2 regions of the Kribbella alba genome follow, and region 2 is predicted to be linked to the other one. Evidence: riboswitches for the same ligand, from Rfam matches in the RefSeq annotation. Region 2 holds a riboswitch; the other holds the start of a gene.
The links. A riboswitch is a leader RNA that binds a small molecule or an ion and turns the genes downstream of it on or off. The one in region 2 is predicted to bind ZMP and ZTP.
Positions count from the first base shown of each region.

Region 1: it holds a riboswitch for ZMP and ZTP, as region 2 does, so the genes downstream of both, ABD210_RS27670 (phosphoribosylaminoimidazolecarboxamide formyltransferase) here and ABD210_RS21085 (bifunctional 5,10-methylenetetrahydrofolate dehydrogenase/5,10-methenyltetrahydrofolate cyclohydrolase) in region 2, are expected to answer to the same signal.

Region 1 is NZ_BAAANE010000010.1:104,043-112,463, forward strand. Features, by position in the region: gene ABD210_RS27655 (aldo/keto reductase) at 1-545, shown strand, start outside; gene ABD210_RS27660 (DinB family protein) at 637-1,227, shown strand; gene ABD210_RS27665 (hypothetical protein) at 1,270-2,283, opposite strand; gene ABD210_RS27670 (phosphoribosylaminoimidazolecarboxamide formyltransferase) at 2,346-3,434, opposite strand; ZMP/ZTP riboswitch at 3,464-3,549, opposite strand; gene ABD210_RS27675 (HNH endonuclease signature motif containing protein) at 3,714-5,609, shown strand; gene ABD210_RS27680 (ABC-F family ATP-binding cassette domain-containing protein) at 5,941-7,623, opposite strand; gene ABD210_RS27685 (FadR/GntR family transcriptional regulator) at 7,911-8,421, opposite strand, start outside.
Region 2 is NZ_BAAANE010000007.1:675,484-683,904, forward strand. Features, by position in the region: gene dop (depupylase/deamidase Dop) at 1-1,482, shown strand, start outside; gene ABD210_RS21060 (ubiquitin-like protein Pup) at 1,558-1,767, shown strand; gene prcB (proteasome subunit beta) at 1,776-2,615, shown strand; gene prcA (proteasome subunit alpha) at 2,641-3,507, shown strand; gene ABD210_RS21075 (NUDIX hydrolase) at 3,504-4,109, shown strand; gene ABD210_RS21080 (hypothetical protein) at 4,231-4,455, shown strand; ZMP/ZTP riboswitch at 4,461-4,557, shown strand; gene ABD210_RS21085 (bifunctional 5,10-methylenetetrahydrofolate dehydrogenase/5,10-methenyltetrahydrofolate cyclohydrolase) at 4,589-5,527, shown strand; gene aroH (chorismate mutase) at 5,577-5,972, shown strand; gene ABD210_RS21095 (prephenate dehydrogenase) at 5,969-7,033, shown strand; gene cmk ((d)CMP kinase) at 7,044-7,733, shown strand; gene ABD210_RS21105 (lysophospholipid acyltransferase family protein) at 7,730-8,421, shown strand, end outside.

The DNA of each region.
Region 1 (8,421 bases), on a different contig from region 2:
AGGCGGTCGCGACGGCCTTCCCGACCCTGATCGAACTGCGCGACCAGGGCGTGATCGGCGCGATCGGCTCCGGTATGAACCAGACCGCGATGCTCACCCGGTTCGTCCGCGAGGTCGACCTCGACGTCATCATGCTGGCCGGCCGATACACCCTCCTCGACCCGGACGGCCTGGACGATGTGATGCCGGCCTGCGTCGAGAACGACGTACAGGTAGTTGCCGTAGGCGTCTTCAACTCAGGCCTCCTCTCGCAACCCCGCCCCGCGGCCGACGCGACCTTCAACTACGCCCCCGCACCCGCTGCACTCGTTGACAAGGCCAACAAACTCGCCGACGTCTGCGAATCCCACGGAGTCACGCTCCCCGCCGTGGCCCTCAACTTCCCCCTCCACCACCCAGCGGTCGCCGGAATAGCCGTGGGCTGCCGAACCGCCGACGAGGTCCACACCAACGCTGCCCTTTCCCGCACCAAGATCCCCGACGCCCTCTGGTCCGACCTCAAGTCCGCGGGTCTACTGCGCAAGGACGCCCCCACGCCCACCTAGTACTGCGGACCCCTACGTGCTCCTCCTTCGCCGAGTGAATCGCCCTGGCCTTTGCGGAAGCCCGACCCCTGCGGATGGCAAGCTCTTGGTCGTGAATGATGCTGATGCCAAGAAGACCCTGCACGGTTATCTGCGGTCGGCGCGCGGGGCGCTGGTTTGGAAGCTCGACGGGCTTGGCGAGTACGACATCCGCCGCCCGCTGACTCCGACCGGGACCAATCTCCTCGGCCTGATCAAGCACCTGGCGATCGTGGAGGCCGGGTACTTCGGCGACACCTTCGGGCGCCCCTTCCCCGAACACCTGCCGTGGTGGGACGACGACGCGGACCCCAACGCCGACTCGTTCGCCACCGAGGACGAGACGCGCGCCGAGATCGTCGACTGCTACCAGCGCGTGTGGGCGCACGCGGACGCGACGATCGACGCTCTCGACCTCGACGCGCCCGGCCGGGTGCCCTGGTGGACAAGCGGCGAAGTCACGCTGCACCAGATCCTGGTCCACGTAGTCGCGGAGACGAACCGACACGCGGGCCACGCAGACATCCTTCGCGAGCAGCTGGACGGCGCAGTGGGGATGAACGCCAAGAACTCGAACATGCCGGAGCGCGACGCGCAGTGGTGGGAGACCTACCGCGCCCGCGTCGAACTGGCGGCAAAGGCGGCCGAGCCCGACAAGCCCTGACCCGTTGCGGCCGTGCGGCTTCTCGGCCGACGCCAAAACTGGTTACGTAGCTCGTCCGTCGTGACGCTTGGTCCAGACCACGGGGTGCGGCGCCAATCCATCCGGTGCGCTGGCACTAGTTCCAGCGACGAACCTGCCTTGGTCACTGATAGCCATGGCTTGCGCCTGTCCGGTGCTGAGGCCAGGAAGCCACTCGAATTCGCCGCGGTGCCAGATGAACGCGAGCCGGGCGTTCCACCCGACTACTCGGCCCTCCCCGCCGATACCTTCCACCTGGACAAACCTCGAGCCTCGGTCCGGTCGGTCGATGCCTTGTGCGCGAAAAACCATCGGGCCTTCGTCGGGACTGATCGTCGTCAGGTCGTCTGGCGACCAGATGAAGCATTCCGGGTTGGCGCAGATCACGGCCTGGCCCCGGCTGCTAATGGCGATGGATTGGCCGGTCAGGTCTGTCAGCTGGTGGATTCGGCCGTCCTCCCACATCACCGGGACCGTGTTCATGGTGTCCACCGTCGCGTCTCCGACGATCCTGCCGCGGTCGTTCACGTCGAACGCGTGGGAGGACTGATCGACACCCGGCACCAGCGTGCCGAGGTCAATTATCTCGCCCGCCCACCACACGAACGCATGCACACGCCCCTTCGCGGTCATGCCGCTGCCTACTACCCAGCCACGATCGTTGATCGCGGTGGCGCACACGAGCGTCCCGCCCAGACTGCCCGGGCCGCCCAGGTCGACCATCTGGCCGTCCCTCCAGATAAAGGCGTGCCGGGCACCCCCAGCCGTCTCACTCGTTCCCACCACGACCCCGTGCCGGTTCACATCGCACGCCACGCTGTTCGACCCGCCGAGGGTCCCCAAGTCAGTGATCCGGCCATCGCGCCACAACACTGCATGACGGGCGCCGTCGGCGGTCTCGCTCTTACCGACCACCGCGCCATCGTCGTTGACCCCCAACGCCCAGCCATGACGGCCGCCCGGCAACAACTCAAGGTCAGTCAGCTGCCAGCTGTCCTGGCCGGTACCTCGGTCGCCTGGTGGACCAACCCCATCCATACTTTCGAGCGTAGCCAGCCGTGCCACGTACGCCCGGAATCGCCCGCTCGGATTCGTTCGGACTAGTGGCGGAAGAGACGGATGCCGGTCCATGTGAGGGCGATGTCGAGCTCCTTGCAGGCTTCAGCGATCTCGGCGCTTCGAATCGAGCCGCCCGGCTCTGCGATGAAGCGGACCCCGTGACGCCCGGCGTGATCGACGTTGTCCCGGAACGGCAATGCTCCATCGGACACCATCGCCACATCCGTCATCCGGGCCAGCCACGCTTGCCGGTCCGCAGTACTGAGCCAGTCTGCTTCGAGATAGTCGAGTTGATGCGCGATCCGCTCGGACAATCTCGGCTGGGTCGATCCAGCCAGTACGCCGGGATGACGGCGGAGCCACCACGTATCCGCCTTCTGGCCTGCCAACCGGGTGCAATCCACGCGAGACTGTTGTCCCGCGCCGATGCCGATGGTCATTCCGTCCTTGAGATAGGCGACCGAGTTGGACTGGGTGTACCGCAGGACGATCAACCCCAGCAGCAGGTCGTCGACCGCGGCCGCCGTCAACTCTCCGACCACCGGCTCGGCCAGCCACGATCGCGTCAGCGGCTCGTCGTCAGCGCGCTGCGTGAGGCGTAGTCCGAAGATCTCCCGGACCTCCTCGGCCGGCGGGGCGAACGCGTGGTCGGCTTCGAGGACCAGGAATGTCCCGCGTTTCTTCGCCGCAAGTGTTTCTACGACACCTTCTTCGTAGCCGGGAGCAACGATTCCGTCGCAGGTGAGGCGTTTGAGGAGGTCGGCCAGCTCGGCATCGACAGGATGAGAGATCGCGACGAAATCACCGAACGACGACTTGGGATCCGCGTCGCGGGCGCGCACGTAGGCACTCGTCACCGGGCTGACCGCGCTGAGACCGTAGGTGTTGCGCATAGCGGCATCGACCGAACCGGCCAGGGCAGCGCCGGCCGGAGAGACGTGTTTGAACGATGCTGCCGCCGGTGCGTCGAAGGCCGCGCTCGCCTCACGTACAAGCTGCCATGCCCCGACGGCGTCCAGGACGTTGATGTAGGAGGGCTCGCCGTTGACGACACGGAACGGCGAACTCCCGTCCCGAACGGATGTGATCGCGGCAGGTTGGTGCGGGTTGGTGCCGTAGCGCAGACGCATCGATGCCTCCGGAGCAGGTTGCTGCTGACCGAAGGCGCCCAGGCGGACGACGCCCAACTCGTACTGCGAACCGCTCCCCGGTGGTGCTCCACCTTCGCCAGTCGCGATCACCCGCAGCCTAACTCCCTTGAGTTTGCTGAGGCCGACGGGCGCTCTCTGTGTCCACAGGTCTACGGTTGCTGTGGACAACTTGGCGGGTTTTGGTGCATCACGGGATCCCTTATTTATAACGGGTTCTCGGCACAGAAACTGTCGGCGGGCACCTCTAGAGTTGTCGGTATGGATCTCGTGGAGATGCGGCCGGTGTGGTCGATGAGTGGCAGCGAACAGCTGACCGCCCTCGACGCAGTGCGCGACGAGATCACCCGGCTGGAAACCTACCGGCTCCAACTCCTGGCCGGCTTCGACGCCGGCGGCCACGCCAAACAGCTCGGCGCCCGCGACACCGCCGAACTCGTGTCGCTTCGGCACCGCCTCAACAAAGCCGACGTCCGCCGCGACCTCAAACTCGCCGCCGCGCTGCCCAAGTACGAACTCGTCACCGCCGCCCTACCCACGCCCACCGACGACCTAGACGACGATCAGAACGACACCGGCAGCAACACCGACGGTGAAAATGGCGGGGACAGTGACAGTGCCGCGCTGGAAGGCGACGGCGCCGAGGGGGACGCCGGTGCGGAGGCGCCGGTGCTGCTGCACCTGGCCCAGGCGAGGGCGATCGTGTCCGCGCTGGAAAAGGTCCCGACCACGGTGCCGGTGGAGGATGTGGTCGCGGCCGAGGAGCAGATGGTGCGGGCCGCGCGGCACCTGCCACCCGGCGACCTGCGCGACCTCGGCCGACAAATCCTGGAGTTGCTCGACACCGACGGACCCGAACCGGCCGAGGACAAGGCCTACGCCCGCGAGGCGTTCTGGATGAAGAACGCCGACCACGGCCTGAAATTCGGCGGGTTCCTCGCCAACGAAAACGCAGAGTTGCTCAACACCCTCATCGACGCCAACGCCAAACCCCACAAGACCATCGACGGCGAACAAGACCCCCGCTCCCGCGACAAGCGGCAAGCCGACGCGTTGACCACGGTGCTGAACGCCGCCGCCGGTGCCGGCACCACCGGCCACGGCGCCATCAAACCCCACATCACCGTCACCATCGACCTCACCGACCTCCAAAACGCCGTCGCCGCCACCATCACCGGCAACGGCCGGAATGGCGGGAACGCCGAAGGCGGCGGGAACGACGGGCTCGGCGGGCTCGATGGGAACGGCGGGTTCGAGGGGTTTGAGGAGCTCGCCGGGCTCGGCGGGGTCGGTGGGCTCGAGGGGTTTGAGGAGCTCGCCGGGCTCGGCGGGGTCGGTGGGTTCGATGGGCTCGGCGCCCTCGACCACACCAACCCGGGATTCGGCCGGTTCGTCTACGGCGGCAACCTGTCCGCCGCCGCCGTCCGCCGCCTCGCCTGCGACGCCGGCGTCGTCCCCATCATCCTCGGCACCGACTCCGAACCCCTGGATGTCGGGAAGGAGGAACGGTTCGTCAACCGCGCGATGCGCCGGGCACTCAACTATCGTGACAAGGGCTGCGTCGTGTGCGGAGCACCACCCATCCAATGCGACGCCCACCACCTGATCCACTGGATCGACGGCGGACCCACCGCGATGTGGAATCTGGTCCTGCTCTGCCGAGCCCACCATATCCAGATCCACCACGGCCACTGGACCATCACCATCACCCGCGGCCGCGTCACCGTCACCCGACCCACCTGGGCCGAACCCGGCCGCCTCCCACGCCTCAACCGCCGACGACCACCCGCCACACCAGACACACGCCCCGCACCCGGTTCACCCGGCGCACATACACCTGGCGCGCCCGGTTCACCCGGTTCACCCGGTTCACCCGGTTCACCCGGTTCACCCGGTTCACCCGGGGCAGCCGGTTCTCCCGGCGCGGCAGGCGACGAGCAGCCACCCGGCGACGAGGGGCCACCCGGCCGCGCCCCGGCCTGGCCAAACACCAGCGACATCCCCTGGATCACCCCCGAGGAAACCGCACGCCTCAACCCCTGGGGCGACGAACCACTCCACGCCACAACCGCGCGCGCCCCAAGCAGCACAGCGACCGACACCATCTGGAAATCACCCTGGGACGACGACCACGACACCGGATCCCCCGGCCCGTAAAACACCCCTGGCCCGGCCCCTCACCACCCACGCCACCGCCGGCCCGTCACCGCCAACCCGAGGACCCCACATACCCCGGGGACACCGCCCTGCAATCCCAGCCCGCGCGGTGAACAGATAGGCCTCTGACTACGCCGCCAGCCGTGCCGTACGGGATCACTCAAGCGGTGCGCCGCCAACCCGTCCTTGACTGGCTTCCTTCGTTCAGGTGACACCATCCGAAAGCTTGCGTCACCCACGGCATCAGAAGTCGACGGGCATCACGACACAGCGCAGGATCAGACGCTGACCTCGGCGAACTGCTGTCGGAGGCGCGAGGCCCGAGAACGAGCTAGAGGGGGTCGATTTCTGAGAGTTCGTCGTGGTCGAGTTGGATCCAGCGGGTGATCCCGATTTCTCGGAGGAACGGGAGGTCGTGGCTGGCGACCAGCAGGGCGCCGTTGTACGAGGCAAGGGCTTCCTGGAGCTGGGCGACGCTGGAGAGGTCGAGGTTGTTTGTCGGCTCGTCCAGCATCAGCAGCTGTGGCGGTGGTTCCGCCAGCAGAAGAGCTGCGAGGGTTGCGCGGAAGCGTTCGCCGCCGGAGAGGGTGCTGACGGGCTGGTCTGCTGCTCGGCCCCTGAATAGGAAGCGTGCGAGGCGAGCGCGGCGTTCCTGGTTCTCTGCGCTTGGGGCGAGCAGGGCCAGATTCTCCACTACAGACAGGTCGTCCTGCAGCAGATCGAGCCGTTGCGGCAAGAGCCGGTACGGAACCAGCGGCTCGGCGCCATCAGTCCTCTCACCAGCTCTACCCAGCCCACCATGTCCACCCAACCCACCCTGTCCACGCGGCTCAGCCACTCCACCAACTGGCCCGCCTCCAGCGGTCTGGCCGGCGATGGCGTGGAGCAAAGTGCTTTTGCCGGCGCCGTTCGGGCCGACCAGGGCGATGCGCTCGGGGCCGCGGATCTCCAGATCGGCGTGCAGGCCGGTTCGGAGTACGTGGTCCTCGAGCTTCAGCACAATGCGGCCGGGGGGAACCGTTGTTTTCGGGAGGTCTACGCGAATGCGCTCGTCGTCGTGGACCTTCTCCTCCGCCTCGGTCAACGCCTCGTGGGCGGCGTCCAGCCTGTCGCTGTGCATGCCAATGTGCTTGCCCGCTGACACCTGGGCGGAGCGTTTCAACCCGCCCGCGATGATTTTCGGGATCCCGCCCTGCTCGAACGCGCGTTGGCCCGCGGCGCGCCGACGGTCCACCTTCATGCGCGCTTCCATCAGTTCGCGCTTCTGCTTGCGCAGGTCGGACTCGGCGCTGCGGACCATCCGCTCCGCCGCCTCCTGCTCGACCGCGACCGCCTCCTCGTACGCCGTGAGGTTGCCGCCGTACCAGGTGACGTCGCCCTTGCGCAGGTCGCCGATCTGGTCGACCCGATCGAGGAGTTCGCGGTCGTGGCTCACGATCAGCAGAGCCCCCCGGAACGTGTCGACCGCGTCGTACAGGTGCTGGCGGGCGCGCAGGTCGAGGTTGTTCGTCGGCTCGTCCAGCAGCAGGACGTCCGGGCGTTTGAGGAGTTCGGCGGCCAGGCCGAGCAGGATCGTCTCGCCGCCGGACAGTTCACCGACGCTGCGGTCCAGGCCGATCGAGCCGAGGCCCAGCTTGCCGAGAGTCGCCTCGGCCCGCTCCTCCACGTCCCAGCCGTCGCCGACGATCGCGAAGTTCTGCTCCGACGCGTCGCCCTGCTCGATGGCGTCGATGGCCTGCCGGATCGCCGCGATGCCGAGGGCCTGGTCGACGGTCAGGGTGGTGTCGAGGGTCAGGTCCTGCGGGAGGTAGCCGAGTTCGCCACTGACGCGGATCGAGCCGCGTTGCGGGTTCAGGCGGCCGGCGATCAGCCGGAGCAGGGTGGACTTGCCGGCGCCGTTGCGGCCGACCAGTCCCGAGCGGACCGGGCCGGCGACGAAGGTGAGGCCGTCGAACAGCACCTCGCCGTCGGGCCAGGCGAAAAAGAGGTCGGTACAGGTCAGTGAATAGCTCATCAGGGTGGCACTCCGAGGTCTCGAACGAGATCACGCACCAGATCGGTGGCGATCAACCGCTGCAGAAACAGACCTCAGTTCGACAACCCGCACCCCTGACGTAGGCAATGAGACTCAACAAGGCTAGAGGACAGCGCATTGTCCCTTCAACCGCATAACCCGGACCGTAACCGCGTCACCCGGACCGCCGGCACTCACCAAGTCGCCAGGCATCGCCGCCAGCGGACATCTCCCAGCGCGCGGTCTGGCTTGGACCAGGGCTTGGTGAGTGTTGGCGGTCCGCTGGATCAGGGCGCTTTGCGGAGCCAGTTCTCGACGCCGGCGATGTGGGCGGTCATCCAGGCGCGGGCGGCTTCGGCATCGCCGAGTTCGATGGCGTCGAGGATCGCGGTGTGTTCGGCGAGGGTTCGTTGGACCGCACCGGCTTGGGTGACGCCTCGCCAGATCCGGGCGCGCTGGGTGGCGCCGGAGATGCCGTCGAGGAGCGAGCAGACGATCGCGTTCCCGGTCGCCTCGGCAATGCCGCGGTGGAACCTCAGGTCGTTGGCGACGAGGTCGTCGACTTCCGGCTCCGAAGTGAGGTCGCTGGTGAGCAGGCGGAGGTCCGCCAACTGCTCCTTGGTGATGCGTCCGGCCGCGAGCGCGGCGACCCCGGGCTCGAGCAGCCGTCGTACCTCGAAGAACTGCAGGACCGAATCGTCCTGGTGCAGGTCGACCATGAAGCTCAGCGCGTCCAGCAGGTGCGCCGAGTCGAGGCTGGTCACGTAGGTGCCGTCGCCGTGCCGCACGTCCAGCACA
Region 2 (8,421 bases):
GGGATCTCGGTGCCGGGCCAGCCCGGGGCGAACCCGATGCTGACCTCGAGCCAGGTGGTGAACGGCTACGCGCAGACGCAGCCGCTCGCGCGCAAGACGCGGTGGGACTTCGACGAGGAGCACCCGCTGCGGGACGCGCGCGGCTTCGACCTGAGCCGGGAGGTGGCGGACTCCAGCCAGCTCACCGACGAGGAGACCGGGCTGGCGAACGTCATCCTCACCAACGGCGCCCGGTTGTACGTCGACCACGCCCACCCCGAGTACTCCGCGCCAGAGTGCACCAATCCACGCGACGTGGTGGTCTGGGACAAGGCCGGCGAGCTGGTGATCATGGAGGGTGCGCGGCAGGCCCGGCAGATCCCCGGCGCGCCCCCGCTGAACCTCTACAAGAACAACACCGACAACAAGGGCGCGTCGTACGGCTCGCACGAGAACTATCTGATGCGCCGGTCCACCCCGTTCGCGTCGATCGTGCGGCACCTGACCCCGTTCTTCGTCAGCCGCCAGGTGGTCACCGGCGCAGGCCGCGTCGGGATCGGCCAGGACGGCAGCGCGCACGGCTTCCAGATCAGCCAGCGGTCCGACTACTTCGAGGTCGAGGTCGGGCTGGAGACGACGCTGAAGCGGCCGATCATCAACACCCGCGACGAGCCGCACGCGAACCCGGACCGGTATCGCCGGCTGCACGTGATCATCGGCGATGCGAACCTGTCCGAGATCTCGATCTACCTGAAGGTCGGTACGACGTCGCTGGTGCTGGCGATGATCGAGGACGGCTGGCTGACCGAGGACCTGAGCGTCGACCGGCCGGTCACCGCGCTGCACGAGGTCAGCCACGACCCCTCCTGCACGCATCTGATGACGCTGAAGGACGGCCGCAAGATCACTGCCGTCCAGCTGCAGACGGAGTATCTCGAGCAGGCCCGCAAGTACGTCGAGGACAAGTACGGCGACGACGCGGACCGGCAGACCAAGGACATCCTGAGCCGCTGGGAGCAGGTGCTCGACCAGCTCGCCACGGATCCGATGAAGCTGGCCGACCAGCTCGACTGGGTCGCGAAGCTGAAGCTGCTGCAGTCGTACCGCGATCGCGACGGGCTCGGCTGGGACGACTCCAAGCTGCACCTGGTCGACCTGCAGTATGCCGACCTCCGCCCGGACAAGGGGCTCTACTACAAACTCGTCAAGGCCGGCCGGATGCAACGCCTGGTCAGCGACGAGGAGATCCGGATGGCCGTCTCGCACCCGCCGACGGACACCCGGGCGTACTTCCGCGGCCGCTGCATGCAGCAGTACGCCGGTCAGGTCGCCGCCGCCTCCTGGGACTCGGTGATCTTCGATCTGCCCGGCAAGGAATCCCTCCAGCGGATCCCGACGCTGGACCCGCTGCGCGGTACGAAAGCGCATGTCGGGGCCCTTCTTGACCAGTGCGACACCGCGAGTGACCTGGTTCGCACCATCACTGGGGGCGGCGCCGGGTAGGGTCGCCGTATAGGTGTCACAGCGAAGGCCGGTTGGGCGGCCTTCCTGGGCGGCGGTTCTAGGAGGTGTGGTGCCATGGCAAAGGACGGCGGACAGCAGCACAAGCAGTCGAAGCGGTCGACGACCGAGGAAGAGGTCACCGAGGCCAAGTCGACCGAGGACGTCGCGGAGCGCAAGGAACGCCTCGACGACGACGTGGACTCGATCCTCGACGAGATCGACGAGGTCCTCGAGGAGAACGCGGAGGAGTTCGTTCGCGGCTTCGTGCAAAAGGGTGGGGAGTGAACCGCTAGATGACATTCGATGCCTCCGGCCGTTTGCCGGAAGCCTTCCTGATCCCAGGTGGCTCGTCCTTCATGGACTTCCTGGCCGGGCACGCGCCCGACCTGTTGCCCGGACGACGCTCCCTGGGCACAGGTGATCTGTCCAAGGACGTTCCGCACGGCACCACGATCGTCGCCGCCACCTTCGGGGGTGGCGTGGTGATGGCCGGCGATCGGCGCGCCACGATGGGCAACATCATCGCCCAGCGTGACATCGAGAAGGTGTTCCCGGCCGACGAGTACTCCTGCGTCGGGATCGCCGGCAGCGCCGGTCTCGCGGTCGAGATGGTGCGGCTGTTCCAGGTGGAGCTGGAGCACTACGAGAAGCTCGAGGGCACCACGCTGAGCCTGGACGGCAAGGCGAACCGGCTCAGCGCGCTGATCCGCGGCAACCTCGCGATGGCGATGCAGGGGCTGGCCGTGGTGCCGTTGTTCGCGGGCTTCGACCAGGACCAGAAGGGCGGCCGAATCTTCTCCTACGACGCCACAGGCGGCCGGTACGAGGAGACCTCCTTCCACAGCGTCGGCTCGGGCTCCCTTTTCGCCCGCGGCGCGCTGAAGAAGCTGTACCGGGAGAACCTGTCCTCGACCGACTGCGTCACGGCAGTCGTCCAGTCGCTGTACGACGCGGCCGACGACGACTCGGCGACCGGTGGGCCAGACCTGGCCCGGCGGATCTTCCCGGTGGTCGGGGTGGTCACCGCGGACGGCTACGAGCGGATGCCCGACGAGCAGGTCGGCGAGATCGTCGACACCATCGTCAGCGCCCGCAGGCAGCGTCCGGACGGCCCTGCCGCATCCCTGACCTGAGCTCCACGAGTCACAGAGGATATAGATGAGCGTTCCGTTCTACGTCTCGCCCGAACAGCTGATGCGGGACCGGGCAGACTTCGCCCGGAAGGGCATCGCGAAGGGTCGCAGCGCGATCGCCCTGCAGTATGCCGACGGCATCCTGTTCGTCGCGGAGAACCGGTCTCCCGCGCTGCACAAGGTGGCCGAGATCTACGACCGGATGGCCTTCGCGGCAGTCGGGCGCTACAACGAGTTCGAGAACCTGCGGATCGCCGGCGTCCGGCTGGCCGACATGCGCGGGTACTCCTACGACCGGCGCGACGTCACCGGCCGGGCGCTGGCGAACGCCTACGCCCAGACGCTCGGCGCGATCTTCTCCTCCGGCGGCGAGAAGCCGCTCGAGGTGGAGATCCTGGTCGCCGAGGTCGGTGCCAGCACCGCCGAGGACCAGATCTACCGGCTCACGTACGACGGCTCGATCGCCGACGTCCGGGGGTACGCCGTGATGGGTGGCCCGGCCGAGCAGGTGGCTGACTACATCGGCGAGCACTACTCCGACGGGATCTCCCTCGCGGGGGCGCTCCGGCTTGCGGTGGACGCTCTCGGCCACGAAGGCACCGAGGTCCGGCAGCTGGAGCCGGACCAGCTCGAGGTCGCCGTACTGGACCGGACCCGTACCCAGGTGCGCAAGTTCAAGCGGATCTCCGACGAGACGCTGGCCCGCATCCTGTCCGAGTCCAGGCCCGACACCTCCCCGTCGGAGCCGACCCCGCACACCGAGACCTCCGAGACGGTCAACGGTGGCACCTACGAGAGCGACCCCTCCTCCGACGGCGCCCCGGTCGCGCCGCGCGAGGACGACGCTCCGATCGCGCCGCCGGAGGACCCGGACACCGACCGCCCACTGTGACCGATACCTCGCCGTCCGCCGCCGGAACTGGTCCCGCGGCGGACGGCGCTGTTTTCCGCCCCGCCGACCCGGAACCATGGGTGCTCCTCGAGGAGAAGCCCGCATACGACGGCTTCCTGGCGGTGAAGCTGCGCAAGTACCGCCTTCCCGACGGCCGGATCGTCGACTGGGATGTCTTCGGTCCGAAGGCGGCGGCCGGAGTGACGGTGCTGCCGCTGACTCCGGCGGGACGGATCGTGACCGTGCGGATGTTTCGGCCCGGCCCGGACGCGGTGGTCACGAATCTGCCCGGCGGATTGGTCGAGCCGGGGGAGGATCCGGCCATGGCGGGCGCCCGGGAGCTGGAGGAGGAGTCCGGCTACACCTGCGAGTCGATCGAGATCGTCGGCTGGTGCTTCGGCGCCGCATCGTCGACCTTCCGGAAGATCATCGCCATTGCGCGCGGTTGCCGCCCCGACGGGCAACAGCAGTTGGACGAGTTCGAGGACTGCGTCCCAGTGGAACTCACCCTCGCCGAGTTCCGCGCCGAACTCCGCACCCCCGGCCGCATGACGGGCACCGACGCCGCCTACCTGGCCCTGGATCACGCCGGCCTCCTCTGAGACCGCGTTGACCGAATTTGGTCGCGGTTGGCGGTTGACGAGCAGCTACGTGCACTGAATGGATGGACCGACCCCGACGAGTCTTTGGTACTGCGACACACCCCAAAACTGCATTTGGAGAGTGCGCCGAAACTGGCGGCTCGGACTGCGGCGTTCTGGCAGGGGCTGGAATGCCGGGGACGCGGCGGCTGGCATCGCCGCTCTGCGACCGTACTTCGAAGCGAACGAGAACGCACCGGCCCGGATTCGTGCCGGAGTGGTCCGCATCGGTGACGGCTTGGTCGACGCCTTCGTCGCTGAGGCCGGCCAGGTGGCGGAGAAGATCCCTGGGCGGGCCAACCGCTAAAGTTGTCGGCGGACCGTGACTGGCGTTCAGGTGGATCACCACCGGGGAACGGTCTGTCGGCAACACCCCGCCGACTACAAGCCGCGCGCCTGGGCACCCGACCCTCTTCCGTCGACGCCCACAGGAGCGCGCCATGACCAACGCCCACATGCCACTTACGTCCGAAGAGGTAGCGGGACGTCCCTCCAGTCCTTCGGACGTAACAGCCGGCCTGATGCGCGGCACCGAGCTCGCCGCGGAGGTGGTGGCGAAGGCGGCCGACAGAGCGCAGGCCTTCCAGCAGAGGACCGGCGTGCAGCCCTGCTTGGCGACTGTGCTGGTCGGGGACGACCCCGCGTCGGCGACGTACGTGAAGATGAAGCAGAACCGGAGCAAGAAGGCGGGTATCGGCTCCGTCAGCGTGGTGCTGCCGGCCGAGACGACCACCGATGAACTCGTGGCACAGCTGGAAAAGCTCTCCGACGACCCGGCCGTGCACGGGATCCTGCTGCAGCACCCGGTGCCGGGCCACATCGACGAGCGCGCGGCATTCGAGGCGATCGACCCCGGTAAAGATGTCGACGGGGTCACCATGCACGCGTTCGCCGCGATGGCCTTCGACGAGCCCGGGTTCCGCTCGTGCACGCCCGGCGGGATCATCCGCCTGCTCGAGGCGTACGACGTACCGCTGGCTGGTGCGCATGCCGTCGTCATCGGCCGCAGCCCGATCCTCGGCAAGCCGGTCGGGATGTTGCTGCTGGCATCGAACGCCACGGTCACCTACACCCACTCGAAGACGCGGGACCTGGCCGACATCGTCAGGACCGCCGACATCGTGGTGGCCGCCGTGGGCCGGGCGAACTTCGTCAAGGGCAGCTGGCTGAAGCCCGGCGCGGTCGTGATCGATGCCGGCTACAACGAAGGCAACGTCGGCGACGTCGACTTCGAGGAGGCGCGGCAGGTGGCGAGCCTGATCACGCCGGTCCCCGGTGGGGTCGGCCCGATGACGATCGCCCTGTTGCTGGAGCAGACGGTCGACGCCGCTGAGCGTCAAAACGAGACGGTTCAGCAAGCGGAGGCGGACCTGACCTAGGGTTGAGGCAGGCAACCAGCGCAGAGCGGCCACGCCGTACGGCTGGGGAGTGGCAGCGAACGAGGAGGCAGGCACTGTGGCGGTACGGGCGATCCGGGGTGCCACCCAGCTGGAGGCGGACGAGCGCGAGCACCTGCTCGAGCGGTCTGCGGAGCTGGTCCGGGCGGTGCTGGAGGCGAACGACCTCGGCGCCGAGGACCTGATCAGCATCCTCTTCACGGTTACGCCGGACCTGCACTCGGAGTTCCCCGCAGTGGCCGGGCGGCAGATCGGGCTGACCGACGTGCCGCTGATGTGCATGCAGGAGATCGACGTGCCGCACGCGCTGCCCCGGGTGGTCCGGATGATGGTGCACGCGGAGTCGCCGCGGTCGCGGGAGAAGATCCAGCACGTCTACCTGCACGGCGCGGTCAGCCTCCGCCCGGATCTGACGGGCGCTCAGTGACCGAGCTCCGTGGCCCGGTGCGGATTGTCGGGACCGGCCTGATCGGTACGTCGATCGGCCTCGCGCTCGGGCGGCTCGGCGTGGTCGTCGAGCTGGTGGACGCCGATCCCGACAACGCGCTGATGGCCGAGCGGATCGGGGCCGGCTCGCGGCTGGTGCAGCTCGAGCCGCAGCTCGTGGTGGTCGCAGTACCGCCTGATCATGTCGGCGCGGTGGTCGCCGAGCAGCTGCGCCAGACGGCGGCGATCGTCACCGATGCCGCCAGCGTGAAGGCGAAGCCGCTGACGGATGCGCGGGCGCTGACCGAGGACCTGTCCAGGTATGTCGGCAGCCACCCGATGGCCGGGTCGGAGCGAAGCGGGCCGTTGGCCGGGCGGGCGGATCTCTTCGACGGTGCGACCTGGGCGATCACCCCGCACGAGAGCAGCGATCCGTCGGCCGTGGAGCTGATCCGCTGCCTGGCCGAGGCATGTGGCGCGCGGACGGTGGAACTTTCCGTAGCGGATCACGACCTGGCCGTGGCCCGGGTCTCGCACCTGCCTCACCTGATGTCGGCGCTCGCGGCCGGGACGCTGGTGGATGCACCCAAGTCGCACCTCGAGCTGTCCGGCCAGGGCGTCCGCGACGTCACCCGGATCGCGGCGGGTGACCCGAGGCTCTGGACCCAGATCGTGTCGGCCAACTCGACCGCGCTGACCGGGCTGCTGGAGCAGATCCGGGGCGAGCTTGACCGCGTGCTCGTTGCCCTCAGCAAGGAGGAGGCCGGCGAGGAGCTGACCTCGATCCTCGGCCAGGGCGTCTCCGGTGCCGTCCGGGTGCCGGGCAAGCACGGCGCCCCGCACATCGACCTCGTCACCGTGCTCGTCACGATCCCCGACCGGCCCGGTCAGCTGGCCCGGCTGTTCGCCGATGCGGCCGCCTCCGGCGCGAACGTCGAGGATCTGCGGATCGACCACAGCCCTGGTCGCCCGGTCGGTGAGGTGGAGCTCGCGGTCAAACCGGCGTCGGTGGATCAGCTGGTGCAGGTACTGACCGAGCGGGGATGGTCCGTCCACCGGTAATCTTCGGGCCATGATCATCGCTGTCGACGGCCCGAGCGGTTCCGGTAAATCCAGCACGGCCCGTGGGGTCGCCACCAGATTGGGACTGCGCTACCTCGACACCGGCGCGATGTACCGCGCCGTCACCTGGTCCGCGCTGGAGCACGGCCTCGACCTCGACGACACCGAGGCGGTCGCCGAGCGGGCCCGCCAGGTGGAACTCTCAATCAGCACCGACGCGCAGCACGCCCGGTTCACTGCCGACGGCACAGACGTGACGGAGGCCATCCGCGATCCGCGGATCAGCGCCAGCGTGAGCAAGATCGCCACCAACCTGGCTGTCCGCGAGGAGCTGATCCGACGGCAGCGAGCGATCATCGACGAGGCCGTCGACGACACGGGCGGCATCGTGGTCGAGGGCCGGGACATCGCCACCGTGGTCGCTACCCACGCCGAGCTGAAGGTCCTGCTGACTGCCGACCAGGACGCCCGGATGGAGCGCCGGAAGGCCGAACTGGCCGAGGGCGCCGTGACCGCCGAGCAGTTGCGTGACCAGATCGTCCGCCGTGACGCCGACGACGCCACAGTCTCGGAGTTCCAGGTGGCCTCCGACGGCGCGGTCACCGTCGACTCCACCCATCTCTCGCTCGAGGAGGTCATCGATGTGATCAGCCGACTCGCCAAAGAGGCCGAGGCCGCCCCTCGCGACCGGGAGTCATGACCGCCGAGCTGACGAGGCACCTGGACCTGCCCCGGACCGACGACCTCCCCTCGCTGCCGTGGCGGCTCGCGCTGCCGATGCGCTGGATCGCCACCCCGTACTTCCGCCGCCGCTACGACCTGACCGTGTACAACGAGGACCGGTTCCCGCGGACCGGTCCCGTGCTGCTGGCGCCGAACCACCTCGGCCTGCTCGACGGACCCCTGCTGGGCGCGATCGCGCCGAGGATGCTGCACCAGCTCGGCAAGGTCGAGGCGTTCACCGGGCTTCAGGGCAGGGCCCTGCGGTGGATCGGGCAGATTCCCGTCGACCGTTCGACGTACGACCCGCTCGCGGTCCGGAGAGCGATCCAGGTACTTCGCGACGGCCGCGTGCTGAGCCTCTACGCGGAGGGGACCCGGGGGCCGGGTGACTTCCGCCGGGTGCGGACCGGGATCGGTTACCTGGCCGCGGTGACGGGGGCGCCGATCCTGCCGGTGGCGCTGCTCGGGACCCGGCTGGCGGGCGGCAATGTGGAGCATTTTCCGCCGCGGGGGACCCGGGTGGACGTGGTGTATGGCGAACCCTTCACCGTGGAGCGCGTACCCTTTCCCCGGAGGCACTCCGACGTACGCGCGATTGCCGACCAGATCGGCGAGGTGCTGCGGGCTCATGTCCGCGCGTCGGTCGAAGCCACCGGCAACCCGCT